DNA from 3 places in the Pedococcus ginsenosidimutans genome. Region 1 is predicted to be linked to each of the others. Evidence: predicted binding sites of a transcription regulator. Region 1 holds the regulator's gene; each other region holds the start of a gene.

Region 1 (4,501 bases):
AGGTCATGCAGGGCCGCGTGGTCATGACCTGGCCGAGGAACGACCGCTGCACCTGCTGGATCTCGCCGCGACCGCCGCAGACGTCACAGGTGCGGCGCGAGGTGCCCGGCTGGGCACCGTCGCCGTGGCAGGTGGAGCACACGACCGCGGTCTCCACGGTGAGCTCCTTCTCGCCGCCGAACACCGCGTCGGCGAGGTCGAGGTCGAGGCGCACGAGGGCGTCCTGGCCGCGGCGCTGGCGCGAGCGAGGTCCGCGCTGGGCCTGGCCGGCGCCGGCGCCGAAGAAGGCGTCCATGATGTCGCTGAAGGAGAAACCCTGGCCGAACCCGGCCGCACCGGCGGCGTAGGGGTCGGAGCCCATGTCGTAGGCGCGCTTCTTCTCGGCGTCCGAGAGCACGTCGTAGGCCTGCGAGACCTTCTTGAACTGCTCCTCGGCCTCGGGGCTGGGGTTGACGTCCGGGTGCAGCTTGCGGGCCATCTTGCGGTAGGCCCGCTTGATGTCCTCCGGCGACGCGTCCTTGGAGACGCCCAGGTCCTGGTAGTAGTCGTTCAACGAGTGTCCTTGTCAGTGGTGCGTGGTCGCGCGGTGCCGTCAGGGACGACGGTCACTGCGCCAGGATTCGGGAGACGTAGGTGGCGACGGCCCGCACCGACGCCATCGTGGTCGGGTAGTCCATCCGCGTGGGTCCGAGGACGCCGAGCCCGGCCACCAGCTCGGAGCCGGTGCCGTACTCGGTGGAGACGACCGACGTCGTCTGCAGCCCCGCGAAGGGGTTCTCGTGGCCGATGCGGACCGAGACGGCGTCGGAGGTCTCGCGGGCCGTGCCGAGCAGCTTGAGGAGCACGACGTGCTGCTCGAGGGCCTCGAGGACCGGGCCGATCGTGAGCGGGAAGTCGGTGCCGACGCGCGCCAGGTTGGAGGTGCCGGCGAGCACGACCCGCTCCTCCCGCTCCTCGACCAGCGCGTCGTCCAGGGAGCGCAGCACGGCCCGGACGAGGTCGCGGTCGGCCGGCTCGAACTCCTCCGGCAGCGAGCCGAGCGAGTCCGCCGCGTCGACGAGACGTGCGCCGACGGCCCGGGCGTTGACCTTGGCCCGGAGCAGGCCCAGGGTCGCCTCGCCGTCGGGGGTCGACAGGTCGTGGGTGGTCTCGATCACCCGCTGCTCGACCCGGCCGGTGTTGACGATCAGGACGATCATCAGGCGGGTGCTGCCCATGGGCACGAACTCGATGTGCCGCACCGACGAGCGGGTCAGCGACGGGTACTGCATCACCGCGACCTGCCGGGTGAGCGAGGCGAGCAGGCGCACGGTGCGGTCGACGACGTCGTCGAGGTCGACGGCGCCCTCGAGGAACTGGCCGATCGCCGAGCGCTCCGCGGCCGACATCGGCTTGACCGAGCTGAGGCGGTCGACGAACAGCCGGTAGCCGGCGTCCGTGGGCACCCGCCCGGCACTGGTGTGCGGGGCCGCGATGAGGCCCTCCTCCTCGAGGGCGGCCATGTCGTTGCGCACGGTCGCGGCCGACACCCCGAGCTGGTGGCGCTCGAGGAGGGCCTTGGACCCCACGGGCTCGGAGGTCTCGACGTAGTCCTGCACGATCGCGCGCAGCACGGCGAGACGACGCTCCTCGCTCATCGGACACCTCCTGTGACGAGTTTTGTCCCGGACCGGCGGCGACCGCCACCGACCCGCTGGCACTCATGGTCAGCGAGTGCCAAGTCTACGGTGTTCCCCGCCTGCCGGCCGAACCGGCGCCGGGTCCCGCCCGACCGGCCCCGACCGCCCGCGGCGCGTCCTCGCGGGGCTCGGCGACCCGGCGGCATACCCTGCGTCGGTGTCCGACCGCTATGGCTCCGATGTCCTCTCCGGCGACTGGAAGGTCCCCCCGAGGGGACGCTCGCGCGAGGTGGAGGCCGAGACCGGGCTGGTGGTCGAGGACGCGCAGACCGGCTGGTGCGGCGCCGTCGTGCGCGTCGAGAAGGCCGGCGGCATGCGGGTGGTGCACCTCGAGGACCGGCGTGGCCGCACCAAGGGGTTCCCCATGGGACCCGGCTTCCTGCTCGACGGCGCTCCCGTCATCCTCACCCCGCCCACGGCCGCGGCCCGGGCACAGCTCGCGGAGGCCAGGGCCGCGACCTCGCGGACGGCGTCGGGCTCCCGTGCCGTCGAGGGCGCCAAGGCCCGGGTGGCCAGCGGCTCGCGCATCTTCGTCGAGGGACGCCACGACGCCGAGCTCGTCGAGAAGGTCTGGGGCGACGACCTGCGCATCGAGGGTGTCGTCGTCGAGATGCTCGACGGCGTCGACGACCTCGCCGCAGCGATCCGCGACTTCCAGCCCGGACCCGGCCGGCGGATGGGCGTCCTCGTCGACCACCTGCTGCCCGGCACCAAGGAGGACAAGGTGGTCCAGGCCTGCCGCAAGGGCCCGTATGCCGCGCACGTCAGGATCCTCGGCCACCCCTACGTCGACGTGTGGCAGTCGGTCCGCCCCGAACGCCTGGGCCTCCAGCAGTGGCCGGTCATCCCGCGCGGCCAGTCGTGGAAGCACGGCATCTGCCACCACCTGGGCTGGCAGGCCGACACCCAGGCCGACATCGCCCGCGCCTGGAAGCAGATCCTCGGCACCGTGCGCTCCTACGCCGACCTCGAGCCGACCCTGCTCGCCAGCGTCGAGGAGCTCATCGACTTCGTCACCGAGCCGGGCCACTGACGTCGGGGTCGACCCTGACCGGCCCCTGACCTGTCCCTGCAACGACCCCGAAAGTGCTGTGCGCGACGGCCGGCATGCGTTTGACTGGTCGCCATCACCACCACGGAGGACACCATGACCGAGCAACCGCAGTTCCAGCAGCCCACCCCGCCCGGGTACGGCGCGCCCGCAGCCCCGCTGACGCCCGAGCAGGAGCGCAGCTGGGCCACCCTGTCCCACGTCATCCCGCTCGTCGCCATGGTGCTCAGCGCCGGCACCCTGGGGTTCGTCGGCTCGCTGGTCATCTACCTCATGTACAAGGACCGCGGCCCGTTCGTGCGCCAGCACGCGGCGAACTCCCTCAACATCCAGATCATCACCGGGATCGTGCTGCTCATCTCGTTCCCGCTGATGCTGGTCCTCGTCGGGTTCCTGACCTACGGCCTGGCGCTGCTGTTCGCGTTCATCGTCCACATCCTCGCGGCGGTCAAGGCCAACAACGGCGAGTGGTACACCCCGCCGCTGACGCCGCAGTTCGTGAAGTGACCTCGCGCTAGCGGAGTCCGAGCAGCCGGCGCACCACGGTGTCGGCCAACAGGCGGCCCTGCCTCGTCAGCACCACCCGCTGGCGGCGCAGGGCCGCTGTCGCGTCCACGAGCCCGTCGGCGATGAGCCCGGCCACCGCGGTCCTGCCCTCGGGCGCCAGGTCGTCGACCGGGAGCCCCTCGACGAGGCGCACGCCGAGGAGCACACGCTCGTCGTACCGCTGCTCGTCGGTGAGGGTCTCGCGCCCGTGCGCCGGGCTCGCCCCGGATGCCACGCGGGCGGCGTACGCGTTGGGGTGCTTGACGTTCCACCAGCGCACGCCACCGACGTGGCTGTGGGCGCCCGGCCCGATGCCCCACCAGTTGCCGTCGGCCCAGTAGCCCTCGTTGTGACGGCACCTCGCGTCCTCGCGGGTGGCCCAGTTGCTGACCTCGTACCAGCCGTAGCCCGCCGCCGCGAGGTGCTCGTCGGCGACCTCGTACTTGGCCGCCTCGTCGTCGTCCTCGGGTGCCGGCACCTGGCCGCGACGCACCTGCGCCGCGAGCTTGGTGCCCTCCTCGACGACGAGCGCGTACGCCGAGACGTGGTCGGGCTCGAGGTCGGTGGCGGTGCGCAGGCTGGTCCGCCAGTCCTCGAGGCTCTCCCCTGGCGTCCCGTAGATGAGGTCGAGGCTGACCTGCAGCCCCGCCGCGCGGGCCGCGTCGACGGCGCGCGCGACGTTGGCGGGGTCGTGGGTGCGCTCCAGGGTACGCAGCACGTGCGGCACGGCCGACTGCATGCCGAGGGACACACGGGTGAACCCGGCCTCCGCGAGCAGCTCCAGGCCCTCCCGCGTGACCGAGTCCGGGTTGGCCTCAGTGGTCACCTCGGCGCCCTCGGCCAGCCCGAACCTCTCGCGTACGCCGCGGAGCATCGTGGCGAGGTCTGCTGCGGCCAGCATCGTGGGGGTGCCGCCCCCGACGAACACGGTCTGCACCTGCGGCGCGCGGTCGCCGAGCACCGAGACCGCAAGGTCGAGCTCCCGCACCGCTGCACCGGCGAACGTGGCGACGCTGGCCCCGTCGTTGCCGAGCTCGGTCAGGGTGTAGGTGTTGAAGTCGCAGTAGCCGCACCGGACCGAGCAGAACGGCACGTGCAGGTAGACCCCGAACGGGCGGGCCGCCAGGGTCGCGAGCGCCGCTTCCGGCAGGAGGCCGTCGGGCGGCGCGGGGTCGCCGTCGGGAAGGGCACTGGGCATGCCTCATCCTCTCAGCAGGCCCAGCGG
Region 2 (4,501 bases), on a different contig from region 1:
TCGAGCAGCCCGCCCAGCTCCTGCTCCCCGACGCCGAGACGGCCCGAGAGCGCGGCCAACGCGTGCTCGCGGTGCCGGCGCACCTCGCCCGTGGCCTCGTCGAGTGCATGAGCGACCTGCGCGTCGCCAAGCCCGTCGACGACGGACAGCGCCACGACGGTCCGCTGCTGCCGGGTCAGCTCGGCGAGGGCGGCCCAGACGTCCCCGGCGGCAGGGCGTGGTGCAGGCGGGCGAGGCGTGGCGGGGGGTCGCGTCGTCTGGCCGGTCGTGGTGGGTCGTCGCCGCCGGGGTGCGTGGTGCAGGTAGCCGGCGACCAGCACCCGGCGCAGCTCGGCGTCGTACGACCCCGCCCCACGATCGACCAGGTGCGACCAACGAGGCCACGCGGCGTCCAGCGTCGCCCGGGCCAGTGCCTCGGCGCCGCGCTCGTCACCGGTGAGCAGCCACGCCGTCCGCAGCAGGTCGCTCCCCCGCGCCACGACGTACTCGTCGAACGCCGGTGCCTCGGCCCACCGCTGCGCCACGACCACCTCGCTCTGCCGCACGACCTCCCCCAGCGTCGCACCGGCAGCCCTGGCAGCGCCATACCGGTCGGGGTCCCGGCCGGCCATCGTTTATGGCCACCGTTCATGGCCCGTTCATGGCCGCGGAGCCACGAACGGTCCACGGACGGTGCGACGGGAGACCGTTCGTGGCTCCCGTGCCGGGTACGTCGCGACCGGCGGCCCCGGCGGGTACGGCGCGGCACCCGTGCCGACCGGCGGCCCGGCTGCCAAGGAGGCACGGCGAAGGCCCGCCCCCAAGAGTGGGGACGGGCCTTCGAGAGGTACGGCGCGGACGGGCCGCGCGGCGCGGCCTCGGTCAGCTGTCAGTGACCGTGGCCGTGACCGTGACCGCCGGCAGCGGCCTCGGGCTCCTCTTCCTTCTTCTCCACCACGAGGGTGTCGGTGGTCAGGACCATCGACGCGATCGAGGCGGCGTTGCGCAGGGCGGAGCGGGTGACCTTGACCGGGTCGATGACGCCGGCCTTGATGAGGTTGACGTACTCGCCGGTCGCAGCGTTGAGGCCGTTGCCGGGCTCGAGCTCGGAGACCTTGGAGACGGCGACGTAGCCCTCGAGGCCGGCGTTCTCGGCGATCCAGCGCAGCGGCTCGGCCGCGGCCTTCTTGACGATGAGCGAACCGGTGGCCTCGTCGCCCTCGAGGCCGAGGTCGTCGATGGCGGAGGAGGCGTGGACGAGGGCGGAGCCGCCACCGGCGACGATGCCCTCCTCGATGGCCGCGCGGGTCGCCGAGATGGCGTCCTCGATGCGGTGCTTCTTCTCCTTGAGCTCCACCTCGGTGTGGGCACCCACCTTGATGACGCAGACGCCACCGGCGAGCTTGGCGAGGCGCTCCTGGAGCTTCTCGCGGTCCCAGTCGGAGTCGGTGCGCTCGATCTCGGCCTTGATCTGGTTGACCCGGCCGGTGACGTCGTCGGTCGAGCCGGCGCCGTCGATGATCGTGGTGGTGTCCTTGGTGACGACGACGCGGCGGGCCTGGCCCAGCACGTCGAGGTCGGCCTGGTCGAGCTTGAGCCCGACCTCCTCGGAGATGACCTGGCCGCCGGTGAGGGTGGCCATGTCCTGCAGCATCGCCTTGCGGCGGTCGCCGAAGCCGGGGGCCTTGACGGCCACGACGTTGAACGTGCCGCGGATCTTGTTGACCACCAGGGTCGACAGCGCCTCGCCGTCGATGTCCTCGGCGATGATCAGCAGCGGCTTGCCGGACTTGACGACCTTCTCCAGCACCGGGAGGACGTCGGCGATGGCCGAGATCTTGCCCTGGTTGATGAGGATGTAGGCGTCCTCGACGACAGCCTCCATGCGCTCGGCGTCGGAGACGAAGTAGGGCGAGATGTAGCCCTTGTCGAACTGCATGCCCTCGGTGAACTCGAGCTCGGTCGTCGCGGTCGAGGACTCCTCGACGGTGATGACGCCGTCCTTGCCGACCTTGTCGAACGCGTCGGCGATGGTGGAGCCGATGACCTGGTCCTGCGCGGAGAGCGCGGCGACCTGGGCGATCTCGTCCTTGCCCTCGATCTCGCGGGCGGTCTCGAGCAGGCGGGCGGACACGGCCTCGACGGCCTGGTCGATCCCACGCTTGAGCCCGGCCGGGGCGGCACCCGCGGCAACGTTGCGCAGGCCCTCCTTGACCATGGCCTGGGCGAGCACCGTGGCGGTGGTCGTGCCGTCGCCGGCGACGTCGTTGGTCTTGGTCGCGACCTCCTTGGCGAGCTGGGCGCCGAGGTTCTCGTACGGGTCGTCGAGCTCCACCTCACGGGCGATGGTCACGCCGTCGTTGGTGATGGTGGGGGCGCCCCACTTCTTGTCGATGACGACGTTGCGGCCCTTGGGGCCGAGCGTCACCTTGACCGCGTTCGCGAGCGCGTCGACCCCACGCTCGAGCGACTTGCGAGCGGAGTCGTTGAACTCCAGCGTCTTAGCCATGAAAGTCCTTCTCTAGCAGCGAAAATCAGGGAACGAAGGCAACGTGCCCTGCATGCCGAGCAGTCGGCATACAGGGCACGTCACTCATCAGGTGCGAATGCTCAGCCGACGATGGCGAGGACGTCGCGCGCGGAGAGGATGAGGTACTCCTCGCCGCTGTGCTTGATCTCGGTGCCGCCGTACTTGCTGTAGATGACCCGGTCGCCGACCTTGACGTCGAGCGGGACACGGTTGCCGTTGTCGTCGATGCGGCCGGGACCGATCGCGAGGACCTCGCCCTCCTGGGGCTTCTCCTTCGCGGTGTCCGGGATGACGAGGCCGGAAGCAGTGGTCTGCTCGGCCTCGACGGACTTGACGACGATGCGGTCTTCGAGCGGCTTGATGGAAACCGACACGATGAGGACCTCCCCTTCGGGAATGTCGGAGTGACAGGTGGATGGTGCTGGTACTGCGGGGTGGTGCCAAGTGCTTGCCGTGCGGTCGCCGTCGCGGGGGTCGACCGACTGGCTGGTTAGCACTCGACGAACCTGAGTGCCAACGGCAAATCTATGGTCGGGCTTAGCACTCGGTCAACTCGAGTGCCAGAGGTTCACGCCGTGTTCGCCGTGGGCGCAGCAGGGCGCCACGCGCAAACCCCGTTGCGGTGGGGTGTCGCCGCGGGCCATGGTCGTCCGCGTGACCGATGCCGCCAGCACCTCCGCCCTCCTGCACGCCTACGACACCCAGCTGCGGGAGGAGGCCGAGGTCCCGTCTGCCGTGGAGGTCGCGCGGCTCGGCCCGCTGGTCTTGGCGACGTTCCTCGGCGGGCGCGGGTTCATCAGCTACCGCCACCTCGACGTGGACCGCCGCCCTGCGGCCGAGGACTCGGTCCGCGAGCTCGTCGCCGGGGCGCTGGCCCACTACGAGGCCGACCCGCAGGTCGTCCGGGTCGAGTGGAAGACCCGCGGACACGACCACGCCCCCGGGCTGCACGAGGCCCTCCTCGCCCACGGGTTCACCCCGGACGAGCCGGAGTCGGTCATGGTCGGCGACGCCCGTCTGCTCGCCGTCGACGTCGACCTCCCCGTGGGTGTCGTCGTCCGGCAGGTCACCGACGAGGGCGATGTCCGGGCCATGATGAGGATGCAGGCCGAGGTCTTCGGCGACGCCGCCGAGCGCGAGGCGGAGATGGCCGAGCAGATCCTGCACCGGCTGCGCACGCGCGACGACATGGAGATGTGGGTCGCCGAGGCGGACGGGCAGGTCGTCAGTGCCGGCCGGCTGGAACCCGTCGCGGGCACCGAGTTCGCCGGGCTCTGGGGCGGCGCCACCCTGCCGCAGTGGCGCGGCCGTGGCATCTACCGCGCGCTGACCGCCGCCCGTGCGCGTTCTGCCCTCGCCCACGGCAAGCGCTACCTCAACAGCGACTCCACCGAGTTCTCCCGGCCCATCCTCGAGCGGGCGGGGCTGGTCAAGGTGTCCACCACGACGCCGTACGAGTGGACCCGTCGCGCCTGACCTCTCCGGGCCGAGGACCAGGCACCGCGGCTGCCGCCGGCGATGCGCCACAATGCTCGCCATGGACCTCCCCCTGCTCCGCCGGCTCACCACCGGTGAGGGGTGGGGGCTGCTGCAGTCCCTCCCGCCCTACGACGAGTCGCGCGCCCTCGCCCTCCAGCAACGGCTGCGCGACGCCGGTTTCGAGCCCGACCTCGTCGCGGCTGCGCTCAACCAGGCGCGGCTGCGGGCACGGGCGACGGCGAAGTTCGGTGAGTTCGCCCGGGCGATGCTGTTCACCTCCGACGGCCTCGAGCAGGCGACGAGGCTCAACGTCGCCGCCCAGCACGCGCAACGCTTCCGGTCTGCCGGCATCCACACCGTGCACGACCTCGGCTGCGGCATCGGGGCCGACGCCATGGCCATGGCCGGGCTCGACCTGCGGGTCCGGGCCGTCGACGCCGACGAGGTGACCGCTGCCGTCGCCGACGTCAACCTCCGGCACTGGCCCGACTCCTCCGCCCAGCAGGGCTTCGC
Region 3 (4,501 bases), on a different contig from region 1:
GAACGTGATGGTGCCCGGCGCCGCACCCCGCTCGCCGTGCGCCACCTCCACGACCATGGCGAGCACCTTCGCGAAACCGTCCTGGAACGCGGCCCAGTGCTCCAGGTCGAGGGCGCGGCGCATCTTCTCGCCCCACTTCGCCACGCGGGGCCCCCAGGCGCCGTTGGACATCGCCTCGTTGATCGCCTCCAGGTCGTGGATGCCCTGCGCCATGAGGAAGGGCAGCGACGTACCGATGAACAGGTGGTCCACGTCGCCGCGCAGCTGGCCGTCGAGCCACGCCATCTCGTCGTCGTCGAGGATCGAGCGGCGGTCGGGCGTGAGCAGCCGGGCGGCCCGGGAGTCGACGACCACGAGCCGCGACTCGCCCAGGTCGCGGGCGTAGCTCCAGCGGTAGGTCTCCGGCTGGGCATCGACGCGCGCGGCCAGGCTGTCCAGCACCTCGGTGAGGTCGAGCTCGCCGGCGGCGCCCGAGGCGGCGTACTCGGTGATGAGCTGCCACACCTCGTCCTGCGCCAGGTCCTCCGGGCTGAGGTTGCCCACGTGCTGGTAGACCCAGTAGGACGACAAGCCGCCCACGATCCGCTCGTGCCACCAGGGCTTGGCGTTCATCTCGCGGTGCCAGTCCTGGGAGGTGTTCCAGTCGTCGCGGATGTCGTGGTCGTCGAAGATCATCGCGCTCGGCAACGTGGACAGCAGCCAGCGGTTGAGGGGGTCGGTCCACGCGAGCCGGTAGAGGTGCGCGTACTCCTCGTAGTCCTTGAGCTCCTCGCCCGGGGGCTCCTCGAGGCTGCGGCGGGAGGCGATGAACTCGCGCATCGCCTCCGAGGTCTCGTCGGCGTAGACCTGGTCGCCGAGGAAGACCACGAGGTGCGGCCACTCGGACGGGTCGGTGCGCGACATGTGGAAGGCGTAGGCACGCAGGGCGTCGACGCCGTTGCTCTTGTTGCCCTCGGCGTCGTGCGGCACGGAGGTGCGGCACGAGCCGAACGCCATGCGCGTGGGCTCGCTGTGCGCGTGGGTCGTGATCCGGCTCGGCGGCAACGAGGCCGTCACGGCGTCGACCCCGGGCCCCTGCGGCGGCCAGGCCGTCGCGCCGTCGACCTCGACCTCGTACTCGCTCGACGCCCCCGCCTCGAGGCCGTCGAGGACCACGAGCGCGTAGTGGTGGCCGTGGGCGGTGAAGGTGGGCGCGTCCCACGACCGGCCGAACGCCCGCACGGTCACCTTCGCCCGGTCACGGGTCTGCACCCACACCGTGGCGCTGGTCTCACCCACGTAGCGCAGGAGCGGGCCGAGCGTGAGCGGGTTGTCTTCGAGTTCGGGCACGCACTGTTTCTACACGTCGCCCCTGTCCCGTGGGTGGCAAACCCCCTGAGCGCCACCTGTCCGGACGTGCGGTACGGCGCCCGCACGTCCCCACGGGTGGCGGGCCGTACGGCGCCCGCACCGGGTACGCCGAAGGGCGGCTCCCCTGGTGGGGAACCGCCCTCCGTCAGTGCGTCGTGCCGGTGAACCTGCTGACGCGGTGGGGAGCCGGGCTCAGAAGCCCATGCCACCCATCTCGTCGCCACCGGGCGCGGCGGGAGCAGCCTTCTCGGGCTTGTCCGCGATGACGGCCTCGGTGGTGAGGAACAGCGCGGCGATCGACGCGGCGTTCTGCAGCGCCGAACGCGTCACCTTCGCCGGGTCGATGATGCCCGCGGCGATGAGGTCGACGTACTCGCCGGTCGCGGCGTTGAGGCCCCAGCCGGACTCCAGGTTGGAGACCTTCTCGGAGACCACACCGCCCTCGAGGCCGGCGTTGATCGCGATCTGCTTGAGCGGGGCGGACGCAGCGACGCGGACGATGTTCGCGCCGGTGGCCTCGTCACCCTCGAGCTCGAGCTTCTCGAACGCGGCCTTGGTCGCCTGGAGCAGGGCCACGCCACCACCGGCGACGATCCCCTCCTCGACGGCAGCCTTGGCGTTGCGCACGGCGTCCTCGATGCGGTGCTTGCGCTCCTTGAGCTCGACCTCGGTCGCGGCGCCGGCCTTGATGACCGCAACACCGCCGGCCAGCTTGGCCAGCCGCTCCTGCAGCTTCTCGCGGTCGTAGTCGCTGTCCGACTTGTCGATCTCGGCGCGGATCTGGTTGACCCGACCCTGGATCTGGTCGTTGTCGCCAGCACCCTCGACGATCGTGGTCTCGTCCTTGGTCACGACGACCTTGCGCGCACGGCCGAGCAGGTCGAGCTCCGCGGTGTCGAGCTTGAGGCCGACCTCCTCGGAGATGACCTGGCCACCGGTGAGGATGGCGATGTCGGCCAGCATGGCCTTGCGACGGTCACCGAAGCCCGGGGCCTTGACGGCGACGGACTTGAAGGTGCCACGGATCTTGTTGACCACCAGGGTCGACAGGGCCTCGCCCTCGACGTCCTCGGCGATGATGAGCAGCGGCTTGCCGGACTGCATGACCTTCTCGAGGAGGGGCAGCAGGTCCTTGATGCCGGAGATCTTGGAGTTCACGACGAGGACGTAGGGGTCCTCGAGCACGGCCTCCATGCGCTCGGTGTCGGTGACGAAGTAGTGGCTGATGTAGCCCTTGTCGAAGCGCATGCCCTCGGTGAGCTCGAGCTCGAGGCCGAAGGTGTTGCTCTCCTCGACGGTGATGACGCCTTCCTTGCCGACCTTGTCCATGGCCTCGGCGATCATCTCGCCGATCTGGGGGTCAGCGGCGGAGATCGAGGCGGTGGAGGCGATCTGCTCCTTCGTCTCGACGTCCTTGGCCATCTCGAGCAGCTGAGCGGAGACGGCCTCGGTGGCCTTCTCGATGCCGCGCTTGAGGGCCATCGGGTTGGCGCCGGCCGCGACGTTGCGCAGGCCCTCCTTGACGAGGGCCTGGGCCAGCACGGTGGCGGTGGTGGTGCCGTCGCCAGCGACGTCGTCGGTCTTCTTGGCGACCTCCTTGACGAGCTCGGCGCCGATCTTCTCGTACGGGTCGTCGAGCTCGATCTCCTTGGCGATGGACACGCCATCGTTGGTGATCGTGGGGGCGCCCCACTTCTTCTCGAGGACGACGTTGCGGCCCTTCGGGCCGAGGGTGACGCGGACGGCGTCGGCGAGGATGTTCATGCCTCGCTCGAGACCGCGGCGAGCCTCTTCATCGAATGCGATGATCTTGGCCATTCGGGTGGTTCCTCCCACGCGAATCGTGTGTGGCGGCCTCGCCGTGCCCGCGACGGACGGCCCGGTTCCCGCGGCTCACGTCGCGCACGTTCCCCGGACCTCACTTTGAGGCCATGATTGTCACTCTCATGGCGAGAGTGCTAACGCCATTATTGGCACTCCCCCCGGGAGAGTGCAAACGCCTCCCAGCCCGCGATGGTGGTGCGCGTCCCCCTCCCCCTCCCCCTTTTGCGGCTCCCCCTCCCCCCTTGCCCCCTGACCCTTGCGCCGAAGTCTGGGACTTCGGGCCATACGGGCCGGGCTTGCGCCGAAGTCTGGGACTTCGGGCCACACAGGCCGGGCTTGCGCCGAAGTCTGGGACTTCGGGGCACGGCGCACCACCGCGTGGGCGGCTACCGGGCCCGGTACGCGGCCGGACCTGTGGACAACTCGAGGGACGTGGGTACGGAGCGCGGCAGCCTGAGTACCGTGCCTCTCTCGCTCCCACCGCTGCCCGCCTCCCTGCAGGGACGCGCGTTCACGCTGGTGGAGGCCCGGGCGGCGCTGGTGAGCCAGGCGCGGCTCGAGGCGGCGGACCTGGTGCGGCCCACCTGGGGCGTCCGTGCCCACGACCACGCCCGCACCGTCGACGAGCTCGCCCACACCGTCGGCCTCGCCCTCGAGGGCACCTACGCGTTCTCGCACCTGACGGCTGCCCGGCTCTGGCGGCTCCCACTGCCCACCGCGTGGAGCCGCGAGGAACCACTCCACGTCATGCGCGACGCCACGCCGCTGCGCCGTGCCGGCGTCGTCGGGCACCGCGGCCTCGCCGGACGCCGTCACGAGACCCTCCGCGGCCTGCCGGTGACCTCACCCGTCGACACCTGGGTCGACCTCGCGAGGGTGCCGGGCCTCACCGCCGAGGACCTGGTCATCGCCGGAGATGCCTTCGCCACCCGCACACCGGACCTCCTGGAACCCCTGGTGCACGCGGCGGCCGAGGCAGCCGGCCGTGGGCGGCGCCTGCTCAGTGAGGCCTGGCCACTGCTCCGTCGCGGGAGTGGCTCGCCCATGGAGACCCGGGCCAGGCTGGCGTTCGGTCGGGCCGGCCTCCCGGAGCCCGAGCTCAACGCCGACGTGTTCGCCGAGGACGGCCACTTCCTGGCCAGGGTCGACTTCCTGTGGCGGGAGGCGCGGGTCATCGTCGAGTACGAGGGCGACCAGCACCGGACCGACCGCCGCCAGTGGCAGAGCGACATCCAGCGCACCCGGTTGCTCGAGTCACTCGGCTGGCGGGTCGTGCGGATGACTGCCGCCGACCTGTACGGCGCCGGCCTGTCCCGGTTCGTCGCCG

Evidence for each region. The regulator HrcA, encoded in region 1, represses chaperone genes, less so after heat shock. The targets are predictions, from matches to a motif close to TTNGCACTCGNNNNNNNCGAGTGCNAA.
Region 2: the regulator HrcA is predicted to act here: its motif matches at 3,047-3,073, upstream of groES (co-chaperone GroES).
Region 3: the regulator HrcA is predicted to act here: its motif matches at 3,286-3,312, upstream of groL (chaperonin GroEL).

Annotation. Positions count from the first base shown of each region.
Region 1 covers NZ_BAABLO010000013.1:228,414-232,914, reverse strand. The annotation lists gene dnaJ (molecular chaperone DnaJ) at 1-553, opposite strand, end outside; gene hrcA (heat-inducible transcriptional repressor HrcA) at 606-1,637, opposite strand; gene ABEA42_RS17985 (DUF3097 domain-containing protein) at 1,837-2,712, shown strand; gene ABEA42_RS17980 (DUF4870 domain-containing protein) at 2,827-3,237, shown strand; gene hemW (radical SAM family heme chaperone HemW) at 3,245-4,474, opposite strand.
Region 2 covers NZ_BAABLO010000011.1:472,708-477,208, forward strand. The annotation lists gene ABEA42_RS13140 (SigE family RNA polymerase sigma factor) at 1-611, opposite strand, end outside; gene groL (chaperonin GroEL) at 869-2,488, opposite strand; gene groES (co-chaperone GroES) at 2,590-2,883, opposite strand; gene ABEA42_RS13155 (GNAT family N-acetyltransferase) at 3,164-3,985, shown strand; gene ABEA42_RS13160 (class I SAM-dependent methyltransferase) at 4,047-4,501, shown strand, end outside.
Region 3 covers NZ_BAABLO010000011.1:717,498-721,998, forward strand. The annotation lists gene ABEA42_RS14315 (alkaline phosphatase D family protein) at 1-1,329, opposite strand, end outside; gene groL (chaperonin GroEL) at 1,543-3,168, opposite strand; gene ABEA42_RS14325 (endonuclease domain-containing protein) at 3,637-4,501, shown strand, end outside.